Regions from separate parts of the Hymenobacter radioresistens genome, predicted to be linked through region 3. Evidence: riboswitches for the same ligand, from Rfam matches in the RefSeq annotation. Region 3 holds a riboswitch; each other region holds the start of a gene.
What was found. Region 3 has a riboswitch for S-adenosylmethionine ahead of PK28_RS08445 (phosphoadenylyl-sulfate reductase). Riboswitches for the same ligand answer to the same signal wherever they lie in the genome.

Region 1 (10,112 bases), 1.7 Mb from region 3:
ATGGCTTTATTAGCCGTTATTACCCGACGGCCCTGCAGCAGGGCCGCCTTCACCAGGCGGAAGGCTTCGGCAGCATCATCAATTACTTCAACCAGCACGTCCAGATACGGGTCAGCCAGTAGGTCCTCGGCATGGTATTCAAAACGATGAGCGGGCAGGGAGCGGGGTTTGGCGGGGTTCTTTACCGCAATACGCCGCACCTCGGCCCCAAATTCCGGCAGCTGCTGCAGAATATCATACAGGCCCTGGCCTACGCAGCCAAAGCCTATCAGGCCAATACGCAGGGGAGAAGGAACGGGGCGCGGCAGGCTAATGTGCGAAGGTCTGGGCATGAAAACGTTCGAGAAAATGCGTGATTTGGTCGGTTTCAATCAGGAAGCCATCATGGCCAAAGCGGGACTCCATCTCAGCGTACATGGCTCCCGGAATATGGCGCGCCAGCAGGCGCTGCTCAGTTGGCGGAAACAGTACATCGGAACTGATGCCGATGATAAGCGTGCGGGCTTTAATGCGGCTTAAAGCCGTTTCAATAGTACCGCGGCCGCGGCCCAGGTGATGCGAGTCCATGGCTTTGGAAAGCACCACGTAGGTATAGGCATTGAAGCGGGCTACCAATTTTTCGCCCTGATACTGCTGATAAGCACTGGCCCGGAAGTATTCCAGCGTATCATCGCCCGGCTCGGCCTGGGTTTGGTGGTAAGCCTCGTAGCTGCGGTAGCTGAGCAGGGCCATGGCCCGGGCCGCTTTCAGTCCGCGCTGCCCACCCGAAGGTGTAGCCTGATGGTAGGTTTCATCGGCCAGAATAGCCAGCCGTTGAGCCTCGTTAAAGGCAATGCCCCAGGGAGAGTGCCGGGCATTCGTAGCCAGCACCACCAGATGCGCAAACACGCCGGGCTGCTCTACGGCCCACTCCAGTGCCTGCTGACCGCCCAGCGAGCCGCCAATAAGGGTATGAATCCGGGTTAAACCCAAATGCTGCCGCAACTGCTCATGGGCCGCCACCAAGTCCCGGATAGTAAGCAGGGGAAACGCCTGATACCAGGGCCGGCCGGTTTCTGGGTTCTCCGTGAGCGGGCCAGTAGAGCCGTAGCAAGAGCCCAGCACGTTGGCACACACAATAAACCAGTCGGCAGGGTCGAAATAGCAGTTCTCGCCAAACAACCCGGGCCACCAGGCCAGCACCTCGGCGTTGGCCGTGAGAGCGTGGCACACCCAGATGACGTTGTCGCGGGCTTCATTCAAGGTGCCGTAGGTGCGGTAGGCCACCTGAGCTCCGGGCAGCACGCCGCCACCTTCCAGCGGCAACGGTTTAGGGAGCGTAAAAACCAAGTCTTCGGGCATGATGTATTCGGCAGGGAATTCCTAATCGGCGCTGCCCAGGCGGGCAGCGCCGTGATAGAAAGGGTTGAGCCCAAAGGCCGGCGAGTCCTAGTCCCACCCAATAGACTCTTATAGTGCCGACGGAGCTCAACCCAGGTGTTGAGTTGCCGGTTGCCAGGATGGTTTTAAACGAATGGGCAACCGGCAACTCACAACTGGCAACTGAAATTAAACCTCCAGCGGCTGGGCATGCTCAGGCTTGGGCTCCAGCAGGGTAGTTTCTGTCTCCCCAAACTGAGGCACATCCTCGCGCACGGCTTCAAAAGCCTGTGCCAGGTCGGCGCGGATGTCTTCGAAGTGCTCGATGCCCACGGAGAGGCGCAGGAGGGTAGGCAGTACGCCGGCGGCCTGCTGCTCCTGCTCCGAAAGCTGTTGGTGCGTAGTAGCCGAAGGCTGAATAATCAGGGTTTTAGCGTCGCCTACATTGGCCAAGTGGCTGACCAGCTTCAGGTTATCAATAAAGCGCGTGGCCGTATCCTTGGAGCCCCGAATGCTGAAGGTGAGTACGCCGCCCGCGCCCTTGGTCAGGTATTTCTGCGCCAGCGCGTAGTAAGGGCTGCTTCTTAAGCCCGGGTAGTTTACCCGCTCTACCTGCGGGTGTTGCTCCAGCCAGGTAGCAATACGTTGCGTGTTTTCCACAGTGCGCTCCAGGCGCAGACTCAGGGTTTCCAGGCCCTGCAGCAGCAGGAAAGAGTTGAATGGGCTTTGCGAAGGGCCAAAGTCCCGCAGGCCTTCTACCCGGGCGCGAAGGATGAAAGCAATGTTGCCAAACGGCCCGTTCTTGCCGAAAACATCATTAAACACCAGCCCGTGGTAACCCTCGGATGGCTCCGTGAACTGCGGAAACTTACCGTTGCCGAAGTCATAGGTGCCGCCATCCACAATCACGCCGCCAATGCTGGTGCCGTGCCCGCCAATCCACTTGGTAGCCGACTCCACCACAATGTGCGCGCCGTGCTCCAGGGGGCGGAACAGGTAGCCACCGGCCCCAAAGGTATTGTCCACAATCAACGGTAGGTCATACTTGTTGGCAATGGCGGCAATACGCTCAAAATCCGGCACGCTAAAGCTGGGGTTGCCAATGGTTTCCAGGTACAGGGCCTTGGTATTGTCATCAATCAGGGCCTCAAAGCTCTCGGGGTTGTCGCCATCGGCGAAGCGCGCATCAATGCCCAGGCGCTTAAAGGCTACTTTAAACTGATTATAGGTGCCACCATACAGGAAGGAGGTAGAAACGAAATTGTCGCCGGCCTGCAGAATGTTGTTTAGGGCAATGAACTGTGCCGCCTGTCCCGAGGAAACGGCCAAGGCTGCTACGCCACCTTCTAATGCGGCAATGCGCTGCTCAAACACGTCGGTGGTGGGGTTCATGAGCCGGGTATAGATATTGCCGAACTCCTTTAGGGCAAACAAGTTAGCGCCGTGTTCGGCATTTTTAAATACGTAGCTGGTCGTTTGATAAAGCGGTACGGCGCGGGAGCCGGTTACGGGGTCGGGCTGCTGGCCGGCGTGCAACTGAAGGGTTTCGAAGTGCAGGTTCTGAGTAGACATAATAGGTCTGTATTTAAAGAAGAAGTTTTTGACTGGGGAAAGCGCAAAGCGCGCAAAATGGCCACGACGAAGCGTAGCGGAAACCCTCCTGAAACCGGCAAAAGCAAGCAAATTGCGGCGGTTAGGATGCGGCTTAGCCCACGGAATGCCAGCGGGCATTGCCAGTTAGGACCAAACAGGAAATGGGAGGAGGGGTGCTGGAGGGAGCCGGCTTTAAGCGGCTAGCAACAGCAACAACACGCGCTGCAACAGCAGCGCATTCGCATTCGCGTAGTGACGAAGGCGGAAACACAGACATCTGTTGAGGGGCCGGGACGCAGCAAGGCGGCCGGGGCAAGCGGATTTGAGCAGGCGAAAGCGAGGGTGTTTTCCATGGCACTCAACTTATATCTCCCGCCAGCAACAGCTGGTCTGGGCAGGAATTGGCACCTTTCGCGCGGTCGAAGGTTGCCAGCGGGTCACGGAGCCTGTTCTCTCGCCGCTTCTATATAAATCCTATGAAAACTGCCCCGCCGCGAGCGGGGGAGTACCGGGTTGGTGAGGGCAAATGTAAGCGCCAGATTCAGAACTCAAAATTTTAAGCGCAATTTTTTAACCGCTTTAGCTTAAAATGAAACAAGCTATACGCAGGTAAATGCACAAAAAAACGCCGCCCTGCGGAGCAGAGCGGCGTTTGGAGGAAGTAGCGTCGGAGACTAAATTTTTGGCAAATTCAATACCTGGCCTACTTCAATATGGTCGGGGTTGGAGCCAATGGTGGCTTTGTTGGCGTCGTAAATCTGGTGCCACTTGCTGGCGTCGCCGTAGTGGTGCTTGGCAATTTTAGACAGCGAATCACCGGATACTACGGTGTACGAATCGCCCTGCGTGGTAGCGGCCGGCTGGTTGGTATTGCCGAAGAAATCGGTGTTGCCGGTGGCGGGCTTATTGGCGGGCTGAACGGGTTTTTGTTCGCCTTTATTCAGAAAATCGAAGAGTCCCATGGGAGTGGTTAATTAGGAGTAGGAGAGGAGTGGAAGTACCGCATCGGCCTGATAGCCATGGTTATGTACTGCTGATCTTACGTGGCCTGCCGGATTTAGTTGTTATTCCGGGAGAGCATAGACTTATCCCAACTCTTTGTGCCGCCTAGCGTAAGAAGTGGCTATCTGCCGGAAAAAGCATGGCTCAACCGGCGGGTAGTTCACCTTGCAAGTTTCTCCCAACTTCTCATCCTTTCCCTATGAAACTGATGCCTTTCCCATTTCGCTATCTGGCCAGCCTGTTGGTGCTGGTGGCCCTGTTTGCTACCTCCTGTAACCAGGAAAATAAAGTAGGCGAAACCAATATGCTCTACGGTACCGACAGCAAAGTCTGGAAGACCGATAAGGAAACCACCGCCACCGGCGACAAAGTAGACCAGAGCAGCGCTGATAAGAAAACCGAGCTGCGCTTCTTCGCCAACGGCAATTTCAACATGACGTCGCCCTCCCAGACCATGCAGGGAACCTACACGTTCGACCAGACGGCTAAAAAAATTACGCTCACGCCCACCGGCAGCAGCAACACTTTGACGTTTGATGTCGTAAACCTCACCAAAGATGAAATTACCCTGCGCGCCCCCGATGGCTCGCAAATGATGCTGGAGGCCGACTAAGCTCCGGTTGAGAATTCGAAGTCTGAAAAAACACAAAAAAGCCTTTCTGCCAGCGGTAGAAAGGCTTTTTTGTGTTGATACAAGCTGGATATCTAGGAATGCATCAGTTTCTCGGCGGTGCGCCGGCCGTATATGCGGGCCACCCAGCGGGGTAGGAACACGGCGCCCAGCACCAGATACAGGTAGTACGTTACCATGCGGTAGAGCAGCACCATGAAGCTGGTCATGGTAGCCGTACCGATAAACTTGCCGAAAAACGTGGGGAAAGCGCCTTCCGCAATGCCCGCACCACCCGGCGTAATAGCTACCAGCAGAATGACTTTGTAAGTAATGTTGCGGGCAAACATCATGGTAAATTCCTGGGCTGATACGTTCACGAAAGCCGCAATCAGGCAGCCAATGACGAGGTAGCGCGCCGTCCAGACAAAGGCGGTGCTGAGGGCCGCCCGCAGCCAGTAGCCCGCGCCATTGCCGCGCAGCTGCGCTGAGGCCCACACTACTTCATTGCCGTGCTGATAGGCTTTGGCACGCCAGCGCCGCAGGCCGCGCAGGGAAAACAGCCGTACCAGCAGCCGCTTTACCGACATGGGGTTGATAAACAGCGCATACAGCATGAGACCGGAATACAGCGAAACCATCACGTAGCTCAGCCCAAAGGCTATTTTGAGCGTAGTCATGAATCCGCTCTGCAAGGATTCGGCCGGGTACAGCCCCTCGTGCGCCAGCCAGACCACCAGCGGTACCATCACCACATAATACAGGTTATCCAGCAGGGCCGTGACCATCACATACGCCACCGATTTGCCCAGCGTAATACCTTCCTTATGCAGCAGTATGGGCGCTACCGAGGTGCCACCCACGGCCGAGGGCAGAATGCAGGAAGCAAACTCCCAGATCATAATAATATCCAAGGAAGCGCGCCAGCTCAGCACCCGCTCCGATATTTCCCGGATTCTATAGACATAGCCAGCGTCGCGGGCTACCAATACCAGCAGGGAAATAAGGAGCCACATGGGGCTGGCGTTACTCAGGGGAGCCAGGTCGCCGGGCTTGTAGCTGCGCCAGAACATGAAGCCCACCACGCCCAGGCCAATAAGCACAGGCAGCACAATGCGCGAGGGCCGAAGCTTATCGAGCAGTTGCTGTTCCTCGGAGTCCTGGGTAAGCGGCATAAGCAAGCGGTGTGGTAGTGGCAAAAGTAGCCATTATTCGGCCAGAGCTGCGTAGGGAAGATACGAAGCGGAAAACCTGTACGACAGGGATAAACCGCTGCCCCGGAAAACTCGTACCTTTGCCCACTATGGGATGCTATCTGGTAGCGGCCCTTAACCTTTTCTAAGGTTATCTGTTGCCCTCTTAGTTCCTGCTATTTGTCCTGACCCAAGATGATTGTTGAACCCGGTGCCCTGCTGGCAGCTATTGACTCGCCTGACGACCTGAAAAAGCTCAGCCCGGACCAATTGGTTCAGCTAAGCCAGGAGCTGCGGCAATTCATCATTGATTCCGTGTCCATCTACGGCGGCCATTTTGGCGCCTCCCTGGGCGTGGTAGAGCTGACGGTAGCCCTGCATTATGTTTTCAACACCCCCTACGACCAGTTGGTGTGGGACGTAGGCCACCAGGCTTACGGCCACAAAATCCTGACTGGCCGGCGGGAGCAGTTTCCCACAAACCGCCGCTACGGCGGCATGTCGGGCTTTCCCAAGCGCAAGGAAAGTGAGTACGATGCCTTTGGCGTGGGCCACAGCTCCACCAGCATTGGCGCGGCGCTGGGCATGGCCGTGGCCTCCGACTATAAAGGCGAATTCGACCGGCAACACATTGCCGTTATTGGCGATGGTGCCATGACGGCCGGTATGGCCTTTGAAGCCCTGAACCACGCCGGCGTGGAGAAATCCAACCTGCTGGTTATTCTGAATGATAACTGCATGAGCATCGACCCCAACGTGGGCGCGCTCAAAGAATACCTGACGGACATCACCACCTCCCGTACCTATAACAAAGTGCGCGACGAGCTGTGGAATGTACTAGGCAAGCTTTCTAAGTTTGGCCCTAATCCGCAGCAGATTGCCAAGCGTGTGGAGCAGGCCATGAAAGCTACCTTGCTCAAGCAGGGCAACCTGTTTGAGGCCCTCAACTTCCGCTACTTCGGCCCGGTAGATGGCCACGATGTGCAGCATCTGGCTACCATCCTGCACGACCTCAAGAGCATTCCCGGCCCCAAGCTGCTGCACTGCGTTACGGTGAAGGGCAAAGGCTATGCGCTGGCCGAAAAAGACCAGACCCTGTGGCACGCTCCCGGCCTGTTTGATAAGGTAACGGGCGAAATTCATAAGAAAACCTACGCCACGCCGCAGCCGCCCAAGTATCAGGACGTGTTTGGGCACACCTTGGTAGAGCTGGCCGAGAAGAACGACAAGATCATGGGCGTGACGCCGGCCATGCCTTCGGGCTCGTCGCTGAACATCATGATGGAAGCCATGCCCGACCGCGCCTTCGACGTGGGAATTGCCGAGCAGCATGCGGTGGTTTTCTCTGCCGGGCTGGCCACGCAGGGCCTGGTGCCTTTCTGCAACATCTACTCCTCCTTCATGCAGCGCGCCTACGACCAGGTGGTGCATGATGTAGCCCTGCAGAACCTGCACGTAGTATTTTGCCTGGACCGCGCCGGTTTTGCCGGCGCCGACGGCCCCACGCACCACGGCTGCTACGACCTGGCCTATATGCGCTGCATCCCCAACATGGTGGTTTCGGCGCCTATGAATGAGGAAGAGCTCCGCAACCTGATGTACACGGCCTCCTTGCCCGAAAACGCCGGTCCGTTCAGCATCCGCTACCCGCGCGGCGAAGGCGTGATGCCAGAGTGGCGCAAGCCGCTCAAAAAGCTGGCAATTGGTACCGGCCGGGTTGTGCGCGAAGGAGAAGGTGTGGCGGTGCTCAGCATTGGCCATATCGGTAATTACGCTGTGAAAGCCACCCAAAAGCTTTTAGCTGAGGGCCTGAACCCCGGGCACTACGATATGCGCTTCTGTAAGCCGCTGGATGAGGAAATGCTCCATAACATCCTGCGCCAGTACAAAGCCATTGTAACCGTGGAAGATGGCTGCCTGCAAGGCGGCTTCGGGGCGGCCGTGCTGGAATTTATGGCCGACCACGGCTATAGCCTGCCCGTAAAGCGCCTCGGTATCCCGGACCGCGTGGTGGAACACGGCACTCAGGACGAGCTGTATAAAGAATGTGGTTTTGATGCTGATGGAATTGCCGCTGCTCTGCGCGAAATGAGTGGCAAGGTGGCAGCGACAGAACCCAGGACTACGGTATTGCTGTAAGATTCTTCAGCAATGGTTTTTAGAGCCAAAGTAGCGTTAGCTGCTTTGGCTTTTTTCTTTTTATAGCATGCTATAGAGTCTGAAATTTTTATCAAATAATGGAATCATTTTCAAAGTTGTGCCTACTGTTTTAATATATAGATCTTATATATATAGTTATATATGAGGTAAATAATATATTTTCTTCTATTGTACAGTCATTAGATGTAGAGCTTGCGTATTGCAGGAAATTCAGTTTTCGACCTCTTTGAAAAACCTGCAACATGAAAAATAAATACGCGTTTTTGACCTTCTTCCTGTTTTTAGTTGGTACCGTAACATCTGGCTACAGTCAGGGCCAGGGCCAAGCACCCGGAACCAGTGAAAACTGCTCTGGCCAATTTGATCTGACCTACCCTTCTGGTGCCGGAGTTACTACCAGGACCTTCAACAATGGTAATAGTAATCCGGTGGTAACGTATTGCCCAGATGGTACTGGTAGTATTGCTTTAACGGTAACGGAAACCTCTACTGGTGGATCGTTCACCGTTAAAAATGCTGCCGGTACTACTTTGTATACCAATGTTTTCCCAACTGCCCCGGCAACATTTACCTTTTCTTTACCAATATCGTCTCAAACAACTTACACGTTTATAAACACTATCAATTGTAATAATCCGAAAACAATTTCTGTTGAGTTAACCTTAGCCCCTTCGCTTGCTATTACTTCCAGTGCAGGTAATAATGCTGTTTGTCCGCTCACTGCTGTTACACTTACTGCTACCGGTGGTACTGGTACCTATACTTTAAGAGATGCTAACGGAGCAATTCTGGGAACTAATAACTCGGGTATCTTCACGGTATATCCAGGAACAACTACTTCATATACTATAGAAAACACCACTGCTGATTGTGGTGCAAACACAGTTACACAGCGCATCACGGTTGCTACCAATAATCTGACCCTAACCTCAAATGATGCCGATAATACGGTATCGTCAGGCACAGCGGTTATCCTTACAGCAGGCGGTGGTACTGCTGGTGGATACACTTGGACTGCCAGTGATGGTACTGCTATTACTTCAACTGGCTCCCAGGTAACGGTTAACCCAAGAGTAACTACTCAATATACCGTAAGTGGTCGGACTGCCATTGGTAACTGTCCAACTTCAGCTTCTTTGACTATCACCGTAAATGCAGTGATTCTGCCGGTAGAGTTTGCGAGCTTCACGGCAGTATGGGCCGGTAAAGCCCCACAGCTGAGCTGGGCCACGGCCTCAGAGAAGAACAGCGCCTCTTTTGTGATAGAGCGCAGTTTGGACGGGCTGACCTTTGCCGCCATTGGCCAGCGCGCCGGGGCTGGCAGCACCACCACCCGCAATGAGTACCAGTATTCAGATCTTAGCCTTTCTTCCTCGGTTGCGGGTACAGTGTACTACCGCTTGCGACAGGTAAACACCGATGGCACTTTCAGCTACTCGGCGGTGAAAACACTCCTGATTCCTACAGGAAAGGCCGGTTTCAAAGCTACGGCATTCCCCAACCCTTTTGAAACCAGTGTTTCAGTAGAAGTAGAGGCGCTGGGTGCCGGTGCCATTACCTATACAGTGCACGATGTGCTGGGCAAGCAGTTGCTGCTACGCACAGTGGCAGCCTCGGGCGTTGGCCTGCAGAAAATCAACTTACCACAAAGCGCTACTCCACGGGCGGGTGTGTACTACCTCACGGTGCACCAGGGTAATCAGCAGCAAGTGCTCAGGATCAGCCGCAAATAGATAAACTAACAAACCCCGAATTTGTAAAAAGCCCAGGCCGATGTCGGTCTGGGCTTTTTGTTGGTAGTTATCTGGCAGCGCAGCCAAATTTCAGTTGTAAGAGTCATTATATAGAAGGCTCTAAATCTATAGGGGTATCGGTTGGTAAAGACCTGATCTATCGGACAAAATCCTTTAAGGTAGGATTACGGGCAGCTAAGAGTAGTGGGGCCCATAGTGAAAACCTGCATCCCAATTTAAGAGCAATATCAGATCAAATTTACGGAGGATTTTATTGTACTTATTAAGTGCAAGTAAAATTGGTATTATTTGTATAGTGCTTATTAATAGCATTATATAGTATATTAAAAGATAAATAATGCTATTTAATTTGAAAGTTTCCGCTAAATGGTAAGTTTGTGCTGAATCGTGATGTTGTCACTAAACCTCTTCCTACCACTATGAAAACACTCTACAGTTTCT
Region 2 (10,112 bases), 1.8 Mb from region 3:
TGCTTTGGTTGATGCACCACTCAATGCCAATCTGCCGGGCCGCCTCGTTGCCGGGCGCCTGGTGTACGGCATCGGCCAACGCTTCCGGAATGTTGAGGTAGAAGGAGCGGGGCAGCATGGTGAGCTGCCCTTTGGCCGTGAGGGGTTTCAGGCCGGGAATGATGGGCACGTTGATGCCCGCTTCCCGGCAGCGCTTCTCAAAGCTGAAAAACTGCTCGTTATCGAAAAACATTTGGGTCACGATGTAGTCGGCGCCGCGGTCTACCTTGTGTTTGAGGTAGCGCAGGTCGGCCGCGTAGTTCGGCGACTCAAAGTGCTTTTCGGGGTAGCCGGCCGCGCCAATGCAGAAGTTGGTGGCCCAGGTGTCGTCCTGCTCCTCGTCCAGGTAAGAACCTTTGTTCAGGTCGGCCACCTGGCCAATCAGGTCACAGGCGTAGCTGTGGCCGTCGGGGTCCGGCAGGAACCGGCCTTCGCTTTTGATCGGGTCGCCGCGCAGGGCCAGCACGTTATCAATGCCCAGGAAGTGCAGGTCGATGAGGGCATTTTCGGTTTCCTCCTTGGAGAAGCCACCGCAGATCAGGTGGGGCACTGTATCTACATCGAAGCGGTTTTTGATGGCCGCGCAGATGCCCACGGTGCCGGGCCGGCGGCGCACGGTTTTCTTTTCCAGCAGGCCGTTGGGGTGCTGCCGGTACACGTACTCCTCGCGGTGGTAAGTAACGTCAATAAATGGGGGCTTAAACTCCAGCAGCGGCTCAATATTGGTGAACAGGCTCTGGATATTCTCTCCCTTTTTCGGCGGCAGCACCTCAAAGGAAAACAGCGTTTTGCCCTTGGCCTGCAGCAGGTGGTCGGTAACTTTCATATAAAAGCCCTAAGCTTGGCTTAGCGGGTAGTTTCGGTAGTGTGCAAAGCTCCCCTCCTCAGCTGAGGAGGGGTTGGGGGTGGTTGACAACTCGTTGAACGACCAACTAGCTTTAGTTACCTAACTCTAGTGTTTCAACCACCCCTAGCCCCTCCTCAGCTGAGGAGGGGAACTAGTTTTACTTGTCCTTACAGCGCCGTTACAGGCACGGAAACCGGGTCATAATTCAGGTTGGGCGCCAGCCAGCGCTCCAGCTCCGGCAGCGGCATGTTCTTGCGCCGGGCAATATCTTCCACTTGGTCTTGGCCAATGCGGCCCAGGCCAAAGTAGCGGGAGTTGGGGTGCGCGTAGTAGAAACCACTGACGGAGGAAGCCGGGTACATGGCCAGGTTTTCGGTGAGGCGGATGCCCGTTTTGTTTTCCGCGTCGAGTAGCTCAAACAGGGTAATTTTCTCGGTGTGGTCGGGGCAGCCGGGGTAGCCGGGCGCGGGCCGCACGCCCTGGTATTTCTCCTGAATGAGGTCTTCATTGGAGAGATGCTCGGCGGGCGCATAGCCCCAGAACTCCTCCCGCACGCGCTGGTGCAGGCGCTCGGCAAACGCCTCGGCGAGGCGGTCGGCAAGGGCTTTCACCATAATGCTGGAGTAGTCGTCGTGGTCCTTTTCGAATTGGTCCAGCAGCTTCTCAATGCCCAGGCCCGCCGTAACCGCAAACCCACCAATATAGTCCTCACGGCCGGTTTCCCGGGGCGCCACGAAATCGGAGAAAGCCAGGGAAGGAATGCCGGGGGCTTTTTCGCTCTGCTGGCGCAGGGTAAAGAACTCCGTCTGCACCTGCTCCCGGGTTTCATCGGTGAACACCTGAATGGTGTCGTGGCCTTGGGTATTAGCGGGCCAGAAGCCCAGCACGGCGCGGGCCGTGAGCAGCTTTTCGTCGATGATTTTTTGGAGTAAGGCCTGCGCATCCTCAAACAGCCTAGTGGCCGCTTCGCCCAGGTTTTCGTCTTCCAGAATGCGCGGGTAGCGGCCTTTCAGCTCCCAGGTGTGGAAGAAGGGCGTCCAGTCGATGTAGGTGGCCAGCTCGGCCAGCGGGTAATCTTCCAGCACTTTGGTGCCGAGGAAAGAAGGCTTCGTAATGGGTGTGGTTTCCCAATCAGCCTTAAAGCCGTTTTCCCGGGCCGCTTCAATAGGTAGGTAGTTTTTCTCGCGCTGGCGGCCAGCGTAATCCTCGCGCAACTGACGGTAGTCCTCGCGCACGGTGCGGGCGTATTCCACATCAGCCGAGCCCAACAGCGCGGCGGCTACGCCCACGCTGCGGGAGGCATCGTTTACGTGCACCACCGGGCCGGAGTAGTTAGGCGCAATTTTCACGGCTACGTGCAGGCGGGAGGTGGTGGCTCCGCCAATGAGCAGCGGGGTTTTCAGGCCGCGCTTTTCCATTTCCTGGGCCACGTACACCATTTCATCCAGGCTGGGGGTGATGAGGCCGCTCAGGCCAATAACATCGACCTGCTGCTTCACGGCTTCGTCCAGAATCTTTTCCAGCGGCACCATCACGCCCAGGTCCACGATATCAAAGTTGTTGCAGGCCAGCACCACGCCCACAATGTTTTTGCCGATGTCGTGCACGTCGCCCTTCACGGTGGCCAGCAGGATTTTGCCGGCGGTTTGCCGGTCGCCGCTTTGTTTGTCGGCCAGCAGGTAGGGTTCTAGGTAGGCCACGGCCTTCTTCATCACCCGGGCCGATTTCACCACCTGCGGCAGGAACATTTTGCCGGCCCCGAACATGTCGCCCACCACATTCATACCGGCCATCAGCGGGCCTTCAATTACTTCCAACGGGCGGGTTACCTGCTGGCGCACTTCCTCGGTGTCCTGGTCAATAAACTCTGTAATACCTTTTATCAGCGCGTGCTGCAGGCGCTCGGCCACGGGCAGGCTGCGCCATTCCTGGCTGTTGGCTGATGGCTGTTGGCTGTTGGTTGATTTATCCTTGATGTTGTCGGCGAAGTCCACGAGGCGCTCGGTGGCATCGGGGCGGCGGTTGAGCAGCACGTCTTCCACCAGCTCCAGCAAATCCTGGGGCACTTCATCATACACGGCCAACTGGCTGGGGTTTACAATGCCCATGTCCAGCCCGGCCTGAATGGCGTGGTAGAGGAAGGAGGAGTGCATGGCCTCGCGCACCACGTCGTTGCCGCGGAACGAGAAGCTGATGTTGCTCACGCCGCCGCTGGTGAGCACACCGGGCAGGTTGGCTTTAATCCAGCGCACGGCCTCAATGAAATCCAGGGCGTAGTTGCGGTGCTCTTCCATGCCGGTGCCCACCGTCAGGATGTTGGGGTCGAAGATGATGTCCTCGGCCGGGAAACCCACTTCGTTTACCAGAATATCGTAGCAGCGCTTACAGATTTCGATGCGCTTTTCCAGGGTATCGGCCTGGCCGTTTTCATCAAAAGCCATAACCACCACGGCAGCGCCGTACTGGCGCACGGTGCGGGCATGGGCTTTGAATACTTCCTCGCCCTCTTTCAGGGAAATGGAGTTGACGATGCTCTTGCCCTGCACGCACTTGAGGCCGGCTTCCAGCACGCTCCATTTGGAGGAGTCAATCATGATGGGCACGCGGGCAATGTCGGGCTCGGAGGCAATCAGGTGCAGGAAGGTGGTCATGGCCTGCTCCGAGTCCAGCATGCCTTCGTCCATGTTCACGTCCAAGACCTGCGCGCCGCCTTCCACCTGGTCGCGGGCTACCTGCAGGGCCGCCTCGTAATTGCCGGTGCGGATAAGGCGGGCAAAAGCACGGCTACCCGTCACGTTGCACCGCTCGCCTACGTTCACAAACAGGCTGTTTTCGTTGATGCCGAAGGGCTCCAAACCGCTCAGGCGGGTTAGGGCCGGCACGGCGGGCAGGGGGCGGGGCTGGTATTTCTCGGCCAGCTTGCTGAGCTCGGCAATGTGCTGGGGTGTGGTGCCGCAGCAGCCGCCCACCACCGTCAGCAGGTTGTCCTGGAGGTAGTCTTCCACCACGGCCGCAAACTCCTGCGCCGACTCATCATAGCCGCCAAAGGCATTGGGCAAACCGGCGTTGGGGTAGGCCGAAATGTGCACATCAGCAATGCGGCTGAGCTCCTGCACGTATTGCTTGAGCTGATGCGCGCCCAGGGCGCAGTTCAAACCCACGCTCAGCAGCGGCAAGTGGCGAATAGAGTTCCAGAAAGCCTCTACCGTCTGCCCCGAGAGCGTGCGGCCGGAAGCATCGGTAATGGTGCCGGAAATCATGACGGGCACCACTTTCCCGCCTTCATCAAAGAACTTCTGCACGGCGTACAGGGCTGCTTTGGCGTTCAGGGTATCGAAGATGGTTTCAATGAGCAGGGCATCGGAGCCGCCTTCTACCAGCCCGCGCACCTGCTCCAGGTAGGCGGTGGCCAGCTCGTCAAACGTCACGGCCCGGAAGCCCGGGCGGTTGACGTCGGGGGAGAGGGAGGCGGTGCGATTGGTGGGGCCCACGGCGCCGGCTACAAAGCGGGGCTTGGCGGGGTTTTGCGCCGTAAACTCATCGGCCACTTCCCGAGCAATGCGCGCCGACTCGTAGTTCAGCTCATACACAATGTGCTCCAGCCCATAATCGGCCTGGGCAATGGTGGTACCGCTGAAGGTGTTGGTTTCCACCATGTCGGCCCCGGCCGCGAAGTAGTCGGCGTGAATGCCCCGGATGATGTCGGGGCGGGTGAGGCTGAGCAGGTCGTTGTTACCGCGCAGGGGCTTGGGATGGTCGGCGAAGCGGGTGCCCCGGAAATCAGCTTCTTCCAGCTTATGGCGCTGAATCATGGTGCCCATGGCCCCATCCAGAATCAGGAGGCGCTGGCGCAGAATATCGTGCAGGGGCGAGGTGGTCGTCGGCATATCGGCTTTTCGGAAAAACGGCAATCAATAGCCTATCCAGAAAGAGCCGGGCGCAGAGGCCGGTTCCGCACTTATCTTCTTCTGCCAGAGAGGCAGAAAGGGAGTTAGCACCTTGTTTTGATTCAGGTTGCTAAGACGTCATAGGGCCCATTCCCTCGGTCTTTCTGGATAAGTAGCAAGACGAAGATACAATAGGAAAGTCCGGATTCCAATTTTCCGGATCTTGCCAGCGTTACTCCTCTGATTTACACTCCTCCGGCTATTAGATATCTTCGGCTATGCTGTTCCAGCGAAGTATTCGGGCTTTTATGATGGTGTGTCTGTTGTTGTTATCTGCATTCCTGCAGGCGCAGACCATGCCCAAAACCCCGGGTACCGGCCTGCGGGGCAGTATTATAATGGCCGCAGCTTCGAGGAACTGGCGTACACGCGTACGGACCCCACCATCGACTTTGATTGGACCTACAGCTCGCCTGGTCCGGGTCAGCCTCCTCAGCGGTTCCGCTCGCCGGCACCGGGCGTATCGGGAGACGATTTTTCCATCCGCTGGACGGGGCACCTCTACGTTCCGGTTACGGGGCTCTACACCTTCCGTATTCTTTCCGATGACGGTATGCGGGTTTGGATAGGCGGCAAGCGCGTGCTGAGCTCCTGGCGTGACCAGCGCGTTACGGCCGTAACCACCCAGGTACAGCTCACGGGCGGGCGCTACTACCCAATAAGGGTAGAATACTACCAGGTACAATGGGATACCCGCGCGCTATTGACGTGGCAGCTACCGGCCTCATCGGAACCGGCCCAGCCTATTTCCCCCGAAAACCTGTATGCTGCGCTGCCATCTTCTGCTAAACCTATTCCGCGCGAAGCGGAGCGGCCCCGGCCAAAAACGCCACCGGTAGAATCGGTCAGCAGTGCCCCGTTGGCCCCAGCCAAAACCACGCCGGCGGTTGTGCGGGCCGTCCGGCCCCCGGTACGGCGCTCTGCCGTAGTGCGGCCCGCTCGTCGGGCACCGGTAGCTACCTTGCCGGAACCACCAGTGCCGGTAGCGGCGCCCGCCGACACACCTGCCGCCAGTGCCCTGCCCGATTTAAGCACCCTGACCAAAGGCACGGCCGTTACGCTGCCTAACCTGTATTTCACCCAGGGCAAAGCCACGCTCCTGCCCACTTCCCGGCCCATACTCAACCAGCTGGTGCGCACGTTGCGGGCGCAGCCGGCGCTGCGCCTGGAAATTGCGGGCCACACCGATAATGTGGGCAATGCGGAGCTGAACCGGCAGCTCTCGGAGCAGCGGGCGCGCAACGTGCGCCAATATCTGATGCAGCACGGTATAGATTCCGTGCGCCTCACGCCCCGGGGGTACGGCGGCACCCGCCCCGTGGCCGATAACCGGGACCCCAAACAGCGCCCCCGCAACCGCCGGGTAGAAGTAGTGGTGGAGTAAAAGCTGCGCGGGTTACCAGCCAACCGCGGGCTGGTTGTGCCGTAGGTTTTCTCGTAGAGAGAAAACAACCAACTATTCCCAGCGCTATGGCTACCAAGAAAACCACTGCATCCGTCAAGAAAGAAACTGCTCCCAAGCCCGTGGACCGCCCCACGGCCAAGGACATGAAAAAATCTGCCCAAAAGCTGCCATATCCGGCTAAGCAGGCCGATATGAAGCTGCAGCCCGGCATGAGTTTCAGCACCTACCGCGCCGCTGGCAAGCTGCGGGATAAGGTGGCCCTGGTAACCGGCGCCGACAGTGGCATTGGGCGGGCGGTGGCCGTGGCCTTTGCCATGGAAGGGGCCCATGTGGCAGTGCTCTACAACGAAAACATCCAGGACGCCGAGGAAACCAAGCGCCTGATAGAAGCCCAGGACCGCCAGTGCCTGCTGCTGCAGCTGGATGTGCGCGACCCGGAGCAGTGCCGGCAGGCCGTGCGCCGCACGCGCAAGGAGCTGGGCGGGCTGAATATTCTGGTGAATAACGCGGCTTTCCAGATGGCGCAGGAAAAATTCGAGGACATTCCCGAAGAGCAGATCCGCCGCACCTTCGATACCAACATTCTGGGGTATATCTGGATGGCGCAGGCCGCCGTGCCCCACCTGAAAGCCCCGGACTGCATCATCAATACCGGCAGCATAGTGGGCCTCACCGGCAACCCGCTGCTCATCGACTACACCGCCAGCAAATCGGCCATTCATGCCTTCACCAAGAGCCTGGCCACGCACCTGGGCGAGCGGGGTATTCGGGTGAACTGCGTGGTGCCCGGCCCGGTCTGGACGCCCAACATTCCCGCTACCATGCCCCTGGAGGAAGTAGAGAAATTTGGGTATGAAGTAGCCCTGAAGCGCCCCGGCCAGCCCGAGGAACTGGCGCCGGCCTACGTGCTGCTGGCTTCCGAAGATGGCTCTTTCATGACGGGCAGCCTGGTGCACGTAACCGGCGGTAAGCTCAGCAGTGACCAATAGCGCGTTTCGCAGTTATACTTTCCGGGCATTCTGCTGATTGTCCTAACCTCCGCCCAGGGTTGGTGTTTCTCTTATTGATTACGCTCCCGCAAACCCACCACTATGCTCTATCCCGAAGGCACCGTTCGCGCTCTGCTGCAAACCGACCTGGTAACGGAGGCCACCCGCACGGCGCTGCAGGCCCGGCTGGAAGCTACTGTCCACTATCAGCCGCAGTTTTTGGATACCGATGCGTACCGGCTGCTGCGCACAGTGGCGGCCCGGCTCCTGCCGCAGCCGGAGCGCCCCGCGCCCCTGGAGCTGGCCCCGGCCATTGATGCCCGCCTGGCCGAAGGCCGGTCTGATGGCTGGCGCTACGATGTGCTGCCGCCCGACCGGGAAGCCTATCGCATGGGCCTAGGGGGTATCAATCAAGCGGCGCAGGCGCAGTTTCAGCAGGATTTTTTAGCGTTGGATGCCGCGCATCAGGATGCGGTGCTGGAGCAGCTGGCGGCTGGCAAGGCGGCGGGCGAAAACTGGGAGCAGGTAAACCAGGGGCGGTTTTTTGAGGAGCTGCTGGCCGAGCTGACGGAAAACTACTACGCCCACCCGCTGGCCCAGGAGGAAATAGGTTACGTGGGCATGGCCGACGTACCCGGCTGGACGCGCATTGGCCTGAATGAGCTGGAACCCCGGGAGCCGGAGCAGCAGCCCTGACCCCGGACGCCGCTTACCACAACATCATTCAAATCAGACTAATCCGCAGTGCTATGCCCGATGAAGAAGTACTGGAAGAAGGGGTACTAAACCCGGTAAAGCCCGAAGTGCAGGACCCGTTGCTGAAAAGTATACTGGAGGAAGCGGCGGCCCCCACTGAACAGGAGCAGCCCCAGCCCCTGCCCGACCCGGCCGAGGAGGTGGATTGCGTGGTGATTGGGACCGGGGCGGGCGGCGCGCCCCTGCTGGCCCGCCTGGCCATGGCCGGGCTGAAAGTAGTGGCCCTGGAGGCCGGCCCCTGGCACAACCCGCAACGGGACTTTGCCACCGATGAAAAAGCCCAGGAGTTTCTGTTCTGGAACGATGAGCGCCTCTCCGCCGGTCAGGACCCGGTGGCCTTCGGCAAAAACAACTCCGGCACTGGCGTGGGCGGCTCCACCCTGCATTACACGGCCTACACCCCCCGCGCCCAGGACGACGACTTCCGCCTGCGCCGCGACTTTGGCGTGGGCGTAGACTGGCCCTTGGGCTACGAGGAGCTGGAGCCTTATTACGACGAGTTGGAGCAGTTTCTGGGCATATCCGGCCCAGAACATTACCCCTGGGGCAAGCCCCGGCGCCGGCCCTATCCGCTGGCGCCGCTGCCGCTGAACGGGGCCGCCCAGCTGATGGCAAGGGCCTGCGCGCAGCTGGGAATCCTGACCTCGCCGGCGGCCAATGCGGCGCTGTCGGGGCGCTACTACCAGGAAGGCGTGGGCTGGCGCGAGGCGTGTACCAACCGGGGTTTCTGCCAGGCTGGCTGCAGCACCGGCGCCAAAGCCAGCATGGACGTAACCTTTCTGCCCTTGGCGGCCGCGCACGGCGCCGATATTCGGCCCAATAGCTTTGTGACGGAGGTGGAACGGGACGATACGGGGCGCATCACGGGCGTAGTGTATCAGCAAAACGGCGTAACGCAACGGCAGAAATGTCGCCACCTGTTTCTGTGCGCGGGGGCCGTTGAAACCCCGCGCCTGCTGCTGCTGAATGAGCTGGCCCTGAGCAGCGGCCACGTGGGCCAGAACTTTATGGCCCATACCGGCCTGCAGGTGTGGGGCACCTTTGAGGAAGATATCCGGCCCTACAAAGGCATTCCCGGGGCTCTTATTTCCGAAGACACTCACCGGCCGGCCGGTGCCGATTTTGCGGGCGGCTACCTGCTGCAGAGCATTGGCGTGATGCCCGTGACCTTTGCCGGGCAGGTAGCGCGGCAGCGGAAGCTCTGGGGCGAGCCCCTGCGGCATTACCTGCGCCAGTACAACCACATTGCCGGCATTAACATGTTGGGCGACTGTTTGCCGCACCCCGCCAATTTTCTGGAGCTGGCCGAGGAGAAAGATGCCCGGGGCCTGCCCAAGCCGCGCATTCAATTTACCAACCAGGAAAACGAGATACGCATGACGCGCCACGCCGAAACCCTGATGCAGCAGATCTGGGCCGCGGCCGGCGCCCAGGACATCTGGTCGTTTCCGCGCAATGCCCACATCATTGGCACGGCCCGCATGGGCCTGAGCGGCGACGACGCGGTGGTGAACTCCGAGGGGCGGGCGTTTGATGTGCCTAACCTGTACATCTGCGACAACTCCGTGTTTCCCAGTGCCCTAAGCGTAAACCCGGCGCTTACCATTATGGCCCTCAGCCTGCGTACGGCCGATAAATTTTTGGAATCATTGAAATAACACCCGCAGGGGAAGGGTGATGCCCGCACCGGCATCGGATTCCTGCAGTTAACTTCCCCTTCTCACCATTCCTCTCATGGCTAAAACCTTCCTCACGCTTATCAAAGAAAAGTTTGGCAGCGGCAACTACGAAGGCGACCAGTACGGCGGCGCCGGCGGCAGCGACGGCAGCGGCCTGCCCACCGGCCTGGCCGGCAACTTCATGTTTGCCACCGGCATTGAGTGCAGCTACCCCACCATTGATAACGGCAAAACCCGCCGTGACCTGCTGGCCGAATGCTACCACTACGAACGGTACAAAGAAGACCTGGGGCTGGTGAAGGAAATGGGCCTGAAGGTGCTGCGCTACGGCCTGCCCTACTACAACATTCACAAAGGCCCGGGAAAGTACGACTGGACGTTTGCCGACCTGGCCATGGCCGAAATTCAGCGCCTGGGTATTACCCCCATTCTGGATCTGATGCACTTTGG
Region 3 (10,112 bases):
ACTGCCTGCTGACTGACTTCAATGGCTTCAATCGTTGATTCCTGGCCCGAGGGCAGAATGCGCACTTTATCACCGGGGCGGTACTGGCCGCTGAGCACCTGACCGGTATAGCCGCGGTAGTCGGGCAGCTCGGGCGTTTGCGGGCGAATAACATACTGCACCTGGAAGCGGGGAGCGGCGGCCACTTCTACGGCGCCGGGCACCCTTTCCAGGTGTTCCAGCAGGCTGGGGCCCGTGTACCACGGCAGCTGCCGGGAGCGGGTTACCACATTGTCGCCGTGCAGAGCACTCAGCGGAATGGCCCTGGCTTTGGGAAGTTGGAAGTGGTCGGTAAGGGCGGCGTAGTCGGCGGAAATCTGGTTGAAAATTGTCTCATCATACTGCACCAAATCCATCTTATTCACGGCCAACACAAAGTGCCGGATGCCTAGGAGCGCGGCAATAAGCGTGTGGCGGCGGGTTTGCTCAATCACGCCCTGGCGCGCATCCACCAGCACAATAGCCAGGTCGGCGTTGCTGGCGCCCGTCACCATATTGCGGGTGTACTGCACGTGGCCGGGGGCATCGGTAATGATGAACTTGCGGCGGGGCGTGGTGAAGTATTTGTAGGCGACATCAATGGTGATACCCTGTTCCCGCTCGGCGCGCAGGCCGTCCGTCAGCAGGGCCAGATCCACTACGCCGTTGGAAGCCTGACGCTTTTCCAGCGCGGCCAGTACATCCAGGGAAACAGATTCAGAATCGTAGAGCAGGCGGCCAATCAAAGTGCTTTTGCCGTCGTCGACGCTGCCGCAGGTGATAAATCGGAGAAGGTCCATGGGGTGAGTTAGTGATTTGGTGAAATGGTGAGTTTTCCGAACCGTCATGCTGAGCCTGTCGAAGCATCTCGCGTGCTGATGTTGCAGTGCTAATCACGGTATACCACATTAGCGAGATGCTTCGATCCTCTGCTTGATGCGCAGAATGCTCAGCATGCTGTTCGAATGGAATTTCACCACTTAGAAATAGCCGTTGCGTTTCCGGTCTTCCATGCCGGCCTCAGAGATGTTGTCATCGAGACGAGTAGCCCCCCGCTCGCTAACCTTGGCCAGCAGCAGTTCTTCAATGATGTCTTCCACGGTAGCGGCGTCACTTTCTACCGCGGCGGTGCAGGTGGAGTCGCCCACGGTGCGGAAGCGCACCTGCCGGGTCACAATCTCATCGTCCTGATCCAGCCGGATGTGCTCCGTGAGGCCCAGTAGCTGGCCGGAGGGCAGCACCACACAGGTGCGCTCATGGCCGAAATAAATGTCGGGCAGCGCAATGTTTTCGCGCTGGATGTAGCGCCACACATCCAGCTCCGTCCAGTTGGAAATGGGGAATACGCGCACGTTTTCGCCCTTCTGAATGCGGCCGTTGTAGATGTTCCACAACTCGGGGCGCTGGCGCTTGGGGTCCCACTGGCCAAACTCGTCGCGCACAGAGAAGATGCGCTCCTTGGCGCGGGCCTTCTCTTCGTCGCGGCGGGCGCCGCCAATGCAGGCATCAAACGCAAACTCCTCAATAGTCTCCAGCAGGGTGTAAGTCTGCAGCGGATTGCGGCTGGGATACTTACCGCCCGGCTCATGCAGGCGCTGCCGCTTAATGGTTTCCTCCACGCGGCGCACAATCAGCTTCTCACCCAACTGCTCGGCCAGCGCATCGCGGTAAGCCAGCACCTCGGGAAAGTTGTGGCCGGTATCCACGTGCACCAGCGGGAAGGGAAACCGACCGGGCCGAAAGGCTTTTTCGGCCAGGCGCGTGAGCACAATGGAGTCTTTGCCACCGGAAAACAGCAGGGCCGGCCGCTCAAACTGGCCGGCCACTTCCCGCAGAATATGGATGGCTTCGGCTTCCAGCCGGTCGAGATAATCGAAAGTGGGGGTACTCATGTATGTAGTCGGGCTATCAGTTCAATTTTTTTCAACTGTCATCCTGAGCTTTGCGAAGGACCTTCTCCCGTTTGAATTACCACCGAACGGTTTCGTTCTGGTGTGACAAGGTCCTTCGCAAGCTCAGGATGACAAAGAATTTAAGTAGTAGCCGGCACCGGTTCTACCACCGGGTCGGGGCCGTTGTGTGCAGCGGTGGTGTGCAGGCCGCATTCTTTGGCCGATAGATCTTCCCACCACCAGCGGCCGGCGCGGAAATCCTCGCCGGGCCCAATGGCGCGGGTGCAGGGCGCGCAGCCAATGCTGACAAATCCCTGCTGGTGCAGCGTGTTCACCGGAATACCGTGTTGCTGGGTGAAGGTCACCGCCTCGTCCCAGGTCCAGTCGAACAGCGGGTGGACTTTCATCAGGTTGTGCGCGGCGTCCCACTCCATGGATTCCATGGTCTGGCGGTTCTGGGATTGTTCGGCCCGAATGCCCGTTACCCACGCCTGCCGGCCCGCCAAGGCTCGATTCAGGGGCTCTACTTTGCGGATAAAGCAGCATTCCTTGCGGTTGTCCACGCTCTCGTAGAAGGAGTTAGGGCCTTTCTCTAGGAGCAGGTTTTGCACCCCGGCCTGCTGCGGAAAGAACACCTCAATGGGCTTCTGATACTTGAGCAGCGTCTTGTTCCAGGTGGCGTAGGTTTCCTGAAAATTGCGGCCAGTATCCAGCGTAAACACCTGAATAGGCAGGTCGAACTCAAAAATCAGGTGGCTGATAATCTGGTCTTCCAGCCCAAAGGAGGTGGAAAACACGGCCTGCTCGGGGAAGTATTCGGCCACGAGGCGCAGCCGTTCCAGGGCCGAAGCCTGAATCAGCCGGGGGCGCAGGTCGTCCAGCAAGGCGTGGACGGCCAGCGCAGCATTTGCTGCAGACATAACAGGAAAGTAGGAGAGGAGAACCAAGCAGTAAGCCCGGATTCCGGCCAAACAATGGCCCCGGCAGCGGACAGCGGCGTTACAGCACAACGACGCGTAGTGCCCGGCGAGGCAGAAGGCGGGGTGGGCAGCTACGGAGCGGCTATGCGCACAAGCGCATCAGCGGGCCATCAGTAGAAGCACACAACCAGAACAGCGGAGGGGTGTGGTGCTAGCAACAACAGGGCATACCCATCATGGCACAACACCCATGCTGTACAGCAGAGGAGGTGGCGGATGTGGTAGCGGAGTTGAGGAAGCGTTTCACAGTCTGTTGTTTTTATATGCCCAGGACTTGGCACCGTTTCGGATGGTCCGCTGGTTGCCGGCGCTTCGTAGAGCCTGTCTCTCCACGCCTCTGTATAAAAACAATCCTTTGATGGTAAAGAATTGGTGCCCAAAGATAGGGTCCGAAATTTTACACTTCCAAAATTTATTTTTCTTGCTGACGTTGAAGTAGAGCCACCCAGCTGTAAAATCGGAAATTAAATATTCTGCTAAAGTGAAAAATAAATTATTCTAAAAATAGATTATCAGAGCAATTATATAAAGCTTGTATTAATTGAAAACAAGTTTATAAGCTACTGAAAAGCAATAGCATGTGCTATGTTTTATTTTTTAAATCAGTAATCCGGTAAATAAAAATCAGCCTATGAAGAGAAAAATTCGGGAAATGCTTCACATCATTAATGTCTGAAGCGACTACTGATTTTTTGCAAAAACGGAAGGGCTTCTGGCGCCGAATTCGTCATTAAAAGTAAACCCACATACACCACCGTCAGCACGCCGGAGCGCAGTAGCATGGTCAGGAAAGGGGAGTTGAGCGTGGGCATCAGCCAGCCACAAATTCCGGCAACAGCCGCTAAACCAACAATGAGCGGAATGCGCCAGGTGAAGGGCTGCATGCGGTAGCTGTACCACACAAACCACGTGCGGGCCACATTAATACTGGTGAGAGAAAGCAGCGCTGCCAGCGCTGCTCCGGTAAGGCCCCACGCCGGAATCAGCAGCAGGTTGAGGCCCACCGTAACCAGCGCCAGGGAGATATTGAAAATCAAATCGTAGCGGTAGCGCGGGGAGGTTACCACAATCAGCCCGTTCACGCCCGTCATGCTGTCGAAGAGCCGGCCCATGAGGAGCAGCAGCACGGCCGTGGTGCCAATGGCGTACTCGGGGCGGTGAATAAGGTGGTAGATGAAATCCAGATTGAGGCCGATGCCCAGCGCCAGCCAGCAGCCCAAAGTAGTGAGCAGGCGCGTGGTGTTGCGGTAAAAATCGGCCATGCGGGGCTGGTCGTTTTCCTTCCAATACTCGGCCAGCAGGGGGAAGGCAATTTTGCTGAGCGCCCGCCAGGGTATGGTGAGGGCGGTGCTGATGTTGATGGCAATGGCATAGACTCCGGCGGCGGCCAGGTTTATTTTGGAGCCCAGCATCAGTGAATCCACCGTCATTATCACAGTGCCCGAAATATTGGAAAGCAGCGCAAAAGCCCCAAAGTTTACCAGCTCGCGCACAGGGCGCACGCGAAATACCGCCTTGGTGGGCCGCAGATGCAGCTCCCCGATATATGCCAGATAGCCCGTGAGCAAAAGCGTAATCAGGCTGTTGACCCCAATATAAGCCAGCACAAACTGGTGGAATGTCAGGTAGCCGGTTCCGAATAAGAAGGCGGCGCCCGCAATGAGTATCCGCAGGAGAATTTCCTGCAGAAAGGAAGAAAACGCGGTGTGATACAGCCCTTTCAGGTAGGCATCCTGCAGGGAATACAGCAGCGTAAACAAGGCCAGCACAATGCCCCAGAGGTAATAAGGTCCCAGCAGGCCGGCATCGTGCGAATACAAACTCAGAAAGACCGGCTGGCCCAGCACATACAGGGCGGTAACCACCGCAAAGCCCACCAGCGGCAAGCCCAGCAGCAGCGGTAAAAAGCCATGGTGGCGGTTTTCAGCGTCGCGGAAATACGGGAAGAACCGAATGCCCATGCTGGCAAACCCCACCGCCGAAAGCTGCGCGAAAATGGTGGCAATAGACACCAAAACCTGCGTGAGTCCCAGCTGACTGGGCGCTAGAAAACGCGGCAGCAGCAACGTGGTATTCACGAAGCCCAGGGCCAGCCCAATGTAGGAAATTACGGTATTGCGCAGTCCCTGCCGCTGAACGATGCCCAAGGTTAATGAGTAGAAATGTGGTAAGTGAAAGTGTAATGAATGTGCATAAGGCACCACTTGTAAGCCTACTAATCCATCAACTCACCGAAACACAAATATCCAAGCTATTGACGAAGTAGACGGAATGTGCACGAAGGTACTCCATGATGGCTCGGAACTGTTGAGGGCCGTTGTGTTCGTTGGCCGGGTCGAAGTTCTCATTATGCCAGAGCACGGTACACACCCCCCCAAAACGCTCAATTTCCTTGAACATAGGCACCAGGGCTGGAAGGATTTCGTCTGGCCTCAGGCGCAGGTAGTTGGGATGGTAAAGCGTGGCGTCCATCACGTTTAGAGGGATTTCGAGGAAATCGTGGGCCCGGCCCCGCTGGAAATCGAACAGGTAAAAGGGCAGGCAGTATGAGTTTCGGAAGCCGAAATGCTCAGGGAAGCCCAGAGTGGTATCATACTCGAATGCCAAGTCGTCGAGCAATGCCGGCGTGGCGCGCGGCTCCCAGCTCAGGTAGTGAAACCGAATGCCCGGCATTGATGATTGTTCGTTTCGGTAGGGCAGCATACGCATTGCCGCCTCGCGCATCAGTTGGTCGGTATCGGTGGCAGTGCCAATGCTGCCGTGGAGTTGTATTTCGGCTCCCGCGTCAGCCAGAGCCTTAATCTGTGGGAGTATTAAGGCCAAGGCGTAGTCCGAGTTGGGCGTGCCATTTGCATCGGGGCGATTTTTTGGCAAAAAGAAAAATGTGCTTTTAGCGCCATATTCGGCTACAGTTTGCTGCACCTGCGCCAGGTTGTTCCAGGCATCTTTGTGCGTGAAATGCTGCCAAAGCTGCCGCCCGAAGCGCAGCAGCTTTCCCTGGCGTAATGCTGCTTTGGCCGGCGCTTTCCAGGCGCTGTATAGATTATCTATATCATGGGTGATGAAGGCGGCCCAGGCGGCGCCTCCGGCCCAGCGGAGCGGGCGTAAAGGCTGGCCCGTGACGTGCTCCACGGCCGTTTTCAGAATATCGAAATAGTAATTGACGACGGGCACCGTTACGAACCCGTAGCGGTACTGCACGCTAGCTATATAGGGATACCGTCCGTGCTGGTCCCGCTCCTCCGAGAAGTATTCCTGCCAGCCGCTGAGCAGATAAAAAGCGGCAGAAACAAGGTCTACGCCAATAAGCGCTTTGCCTTCTTTTAGCATAAGCAGCGGTTGCTCGGGCTGTTTGTCAAAGAAAAAAGGCAGCAGCTGATTCCGCCATTCCCGCTGGCAAGGCGGGGCGGGATAGGGGTTTTGACCTTCGAAGAAGTTCGAGTCGACCCGCGTCAGTTGAATAGCGTCGGTTTCTTCGTACCCAATGGAAATTGTAACCATTGATTCGTAAGCCTTCCGGAAATGGTGCAGGACATACGCAAGCCGGGTTTCAGCAGATATACGCGCAGGTTTTAGGGGAGGAAGGGCCACCGACATACAGCTAAGCTACATTTTCCAGCCAGCCCGCCAGCAAACGCAGCGCCCGCGCCTGGCTATGGCCTTCATCGGAAGTACCCAAAGTGGCGTTGTAGTAGCTCGCCCGCAGGTACAAATCGGCGGGTTTGTGCTGATACAGGCGGCGCAGCAAGGATTCCAGCTCCGGCGAGGTGGCGGTCCGCTCGCTGAGGCCGTGCGCCACGTAGCCATAATAGTCGTCGGGAAGCTTGTCACCGAAGCGGTAGTAAATACTGGCCACGTTCAGCAGCACGGCTTCCAGATGGGTGGAGGTGTCGGCGGCAACCAGGGCATCCTGGCGTTGCAAAAAATGAAACACGCCTTCGGCGCGGGAATTGGAAAATTGCAGCGCGGGCAGCTGCCGGCCCAGTTCCTGAAAGTTGCGCGTGTCGCTGGGGTGGGCGCGCAGGGTAAAGGTGAGTTCCGGGAAAGTGGGCAGCAGTGCCTGCAAAAGGCCGGCAATAGCCTCCAGCGGGTCGTGAATATTGCAGGCCACGCCCACGCGTAGCACGCGGGGGCTGGTATTTCGTTGCTGCAGAAACCCATCGGCTTTGGGCATGCCTACCAGTTCTACCTGGCCCGCTACGGGGCCGCACTGGCGGTATTTGTCCAGCGCATCCTGGCCTTCCAGCAAACTTAAATCGAAGCCCAGCGGCGGGAAATAGGGGCTGACGCTGGCGTGTTGCACGTAGGCCGTGGGTATTCCTTCGGTTTGGCAGGCCAGCAGCAGGGCCCGGGTATCGTCGTTGTGGTCGTTGGCAAAAACCACGGCCCGCGGGCGGTAGTGGCGTAGCGCCCGCCGATACACTTCGTAATATCCTACAGCATAAAAAACCAGGTCGAAAAACCGCAACGCCAGCTTGCCTTCGCGCCGCCAAAGTCCCAGCAATACGCCGGGAAATTGCCAGTAGTACAACAGCTTCCGGCGCAGTGAAAGGCGGTTTACCTGCTTTTGGTAGCGCCCAATCTGCTTCTGCTGCCCGGCCACGAATACACTATCAGGCCGGGCCTCCCGGATAAAGCGCAAGGAATCATAGTTGTTGGCGCTGACCACATACAGCCACACGGCCCCGCGCAGCTTCTCCGGGTTGCGAATGGGCTGCACTATATTCCCCAGGAGCCGCAGCACCGTATAGCCCGCCACCCGCAGGAGCCGCCGCCCCACACTGGCCGGCGAAATACCCGCCAGCGCCGCCTCCGACATACCCGCGAATAGCGGCGTGAACCGCAGCTGCAGAATGTCGCGCAGCCGCTCCGTGCGGGAAAGCGCGGCGGGCTTTACGCTCATAGCAAATCCCAGGTGAGGGGCGTGCCGGCCGGCAGACTCTGGCGGGCGGGCTTGCCCAGCAGGTGCTCATAGTAGCGCGGGGGTAAGCCCAGTCCGGGCCGCACCACCCGCAGATTTTCAGCGGTGAAAAGCTCGCCCGCTTTGATGTCCTGGGCCACGTACACGGAGCGTTTGTAAAGGCGACTTTTTTCCTCGGCCCGCTGCACGCCATACTGAATCTGGCCCAGCGCCTGCCAGGCGCGCTCCGTTTCCGTCACCAGGGTGGCCACTTCTTCCGGCTCCAGCGAAAAAGCCGAGTCCACGCCGCCATCGGCACGGCGCAGGGTTACGTGCTTTTCCACTACGCAGGCGCCCAGAGCCACGGCGGCCACGGCGGCGCCTACGCCCATGGTGTGGTCGGAGAGGCCGATGGGGCACTCCGGGAATAGTTGCTGCAAATGCGGGATAGTGCGCAGGTTGGTGTTCTGGGGCGTGGCCGGGTAGGTGCTGGTGCACTTCAGCAAAATCAATTCCCGGCAGCCGGCGTCGCGCAGCACCTGCACGCCTTCGGCTACCTCGGCCAGGGTGCTGGCGCCGGTGCTCATAATCACGGGTTTGCCGGTAGCGGCTACTTTCCGCAGCAGGGGCCAGTCGGTATTCTCGAAGGAGGCAATTTTGTAGGCCGGTACGCCCAGCGTCTCCAAGAAATCAACTGCTGATTCATCAAACGGCGAGCTGAAGGCCAGCATGCCGTGTTGTTTGGCCCGCTCAAAAAGGGGCTGGTGCCAATCCCAGGGCGTGTAGGCTTCCTGGTACAACTCGTGCAGCTCGCGCCCGAACCACAGGGAATTGGGGTCGTCAATGCGATACGCGCCGGGCAGCGTCATGGTATCGGCGGTGTAGGTTTGCAGCTTAATGGCGTGGGCTCCGGCGGCGGCTACGGCATCCACAATGGCGAGCCCGCGCTCCAGGCTTTGGTTGTGGTTGCCGCTGAGCTCAGCAATGATAAAGGGCGGCTGGTCGGGGCCAATCAGGCGGGAGCCAATCTGCATAATCAAGAACTACGAAGAGAGTGGGGCGGAAGCAAAGCGAAAAGAAAGCCAGCCGATAATCAGCCGTCCTTAATTCACCCATACAAAGGTAACTGAATCAGGCCGGCTACTATTCGCTTCTGAAAGCGGCTGGAAGCCCGCCCGCCGGAATGCCCGGATGGAAGCCTCATTGCGCTGCTGCACGTGGCCCACAACCCGGCGTAGCGCGGGCTTTTCCTGCAGCACCCGCCGCGTACCCTGCACCAACAGCTGCGGGGCTAAGCCCTGGCCGCGGTAGGCCGCATCCAGCAGGTAGCTGAGCGTGGCTTCTTCGCCTTCCATACTAAACCGGATAAGCCCGATGGGTTGTTTCGATTCCTGCTCCTCAGCAAGCAATAGTAGATGCTGCGGGTGATTCAGGCGGGCCGCTAGCCACTGTTCATGCTCGGGGGCAGCAACCGGGTTGGGGTTGAAAGAGAACTGCCGAACGGTGGGGTCGTTGGTCCAGGCCAGCAGCCGGGCAGAATCGGCCGTTACTACCGGCCGCAGCTGGAAAACCGGTTGGGGAAGGAGCAGGGCCGCGAATTCCTGCTGCAAGCGGTGGGAAATCTGCCCATCAAACCAATGCGCCTGCTGCTGGCGGAGGCGGTCGGCAATCCGGTCGGCTTCCGGGGAGGTGAGGACGTTGTTTATGCTGGGATAGGGCAGGGCCATGCCTTCACTGCGCAGAAACCGGTCGATATTCTGCTGATTATCGGCTACGGGCAGCACAAACAGCACGCCTCCGCCCGCCGCGCAATACTCATAGCTCACAGTGCTGGGGGAGCACACCGCCGCGCCGCACTGCTGCATAAGCAGGCACAGCTCGGCCGCGGGCAGGTTGCGGTGCAGCGTGATGCGCGGATGGGTTTGGGCCCAATGGGTAAGCACCTCCCAGCCCGCATAGGCACTGCCTACTACCACATGCACCCGCTGCACGCTGCTCAGGGCCAGTAGCTCATCGGCCACGCGCTGGGTCTGGTGGGTAGGGTCGGCGCCGCCCAGGCATACCAGTACGGTATCGGTGTCGGCGGTGCGCTCCGGGAGCGTTACTTCCCGAAAAGCCTGGCGAAGCGGGGCGTAGTGTGGTCCCAGCAGCAGCCGGGTAGCGGGGTTCTCTAATTTGTAATTAGCAGGCGGCACGCCCCCGGCCGGATTGAGCACTACATCGGCCAGCTGCGGGAAAGCCAGCAAATCATCGATATAAACCAACCGCGCTACCGCCGGGCGCACCGCTTGCTGGAAGCTATGCCCGAAGCCATAGCCATCC

Region 1: it holds a riboswitch for S-adenosylmethionine, as region 3 does, so the genes downstream of both, PK28_RS16090 (O-acetylhomoserine aminocarboxypropyltransferase/cysteine synthase family protein) here and PK28_RS08445 (phosphoadenylyl-sulfate reductase) in region 3, are expected to answer to the same signal.
Region 2: it holds a riboswitch for S-adenosylmethionine, as region 3 does, so the genes downstream of both, metH (methionine synthase) here and PK28_RS08445 (phosphoadenylyl-sulfate reductase) in region 3, are expected to answer to the same signal.

The regions. Positions count from the first base shown of each region.
Region 1 covers NZ_CP010054.1:3,729,879-3,739,990, reverse strand. Annotated here, with positions in the region: gene PK28_RS16100 (homoserine dehydrogenase) at 1-332, opposite strand, end outside; gene metX (homoserine O-acetyltransferase MetX) at 310-1,341, opposite strand; gene PK28_RS16090 (O-acetylhomoserine aminocarboxypropyltransferase/cysteine synthase family protein) at 1,549-2,931, opposite strand; SAM riboswitch class I at 3,313-3,426, opposite strand; gene PK28_RS16085 (LysM peptidoglycan-binding domain-containing protein) at 3,627-3,914, opposite strand; gene PK28_RS16080 (hypothetical protein) at 4,154-4,567, shown strand; gene PK28_RS16075 (lysylphosphatidylglycerol synthase transmembrane domain-containing protein) at 4,660-5,739, opposite strand; gene dxs (1-deoxy-D-xylulose-5-phosphate synthase) at 5,953-7,896, shown strand; gene PK28_RS20190 (T9SS type A sorting domain-containing protein) at 8,160-9,650, shown strand; gene PK28_RS16060 (Ig-like domain-containing protein) at 10,091-10,112, shown strand, end outside.
Region 2 covers NZ_CP010054.1:184,569-194,680, reverse strand. Annotated here, with positions in the region: gene metF (methylenetetrahydrofolate reductase [NAD(P)H]) at 1-865, opposite strand, end outside; gene metH (methionine synthase) at 1,054-4,773, opposite strand; SAM riboswitch class I at 4,842-4,948, opposite strand; gene PK28_RS18735 (PA14 domain-containing protein) at 5,090-6,217, shown strand; gene PK28_RS00865 (SDR family oxidoreductase) at 6,382-7,227, shown strand; gene PK28_RS00860 (gluconate 2-dehydrogenase subunit 3 family protein) at 7,330-7,923, shown strand; gene PK28_RS00855 (GMC family oxidoreductase) at 7,977-9,641, shown strand; gene PK28_RS00850 (family 1 glycosylhydrolase) at 9,718-10,112, shown strand, end outside.
Region 3 covers NZ_CP010054.1:1,980,569-1,990,680, forward strand. Annotated here, with positions in the region: gene PK28_RS08435 (sulfate adenylyltransferase subunit 1) at 1-818, opposite strand, end outside; gene cysD (sulfate adenylyltransferase subunit CysD) at 999-1,910, opposite strand; gene PK28_RS08445 (phosphoadenylyl-sulfate reductase) at 2,051-2,830, opposite strand; SAM riboswitch class I at 3,147-3,238, opposite strand; gene PK28_RS08450 (lipopolysaccharide biosynthesis protein) at 3,556-5,037, opposite strand; gene PK28_RS08455 (DUF7033 domain-containing protein) at 5,114-6,391, opposite strand; gene PK28_RS08460 (glycosyltransferase family protein) at 6,492-7,793, opposite strand; gene pseI (pseudaminic acid synthase) at 7,790-8,824, opposite strand; gene pseG (UDP-2,4-diacetamido-2,4,6-trideoxy-beta-L-altropyranose hydrolase) at 8,894-10,112, opposite strand, start outside.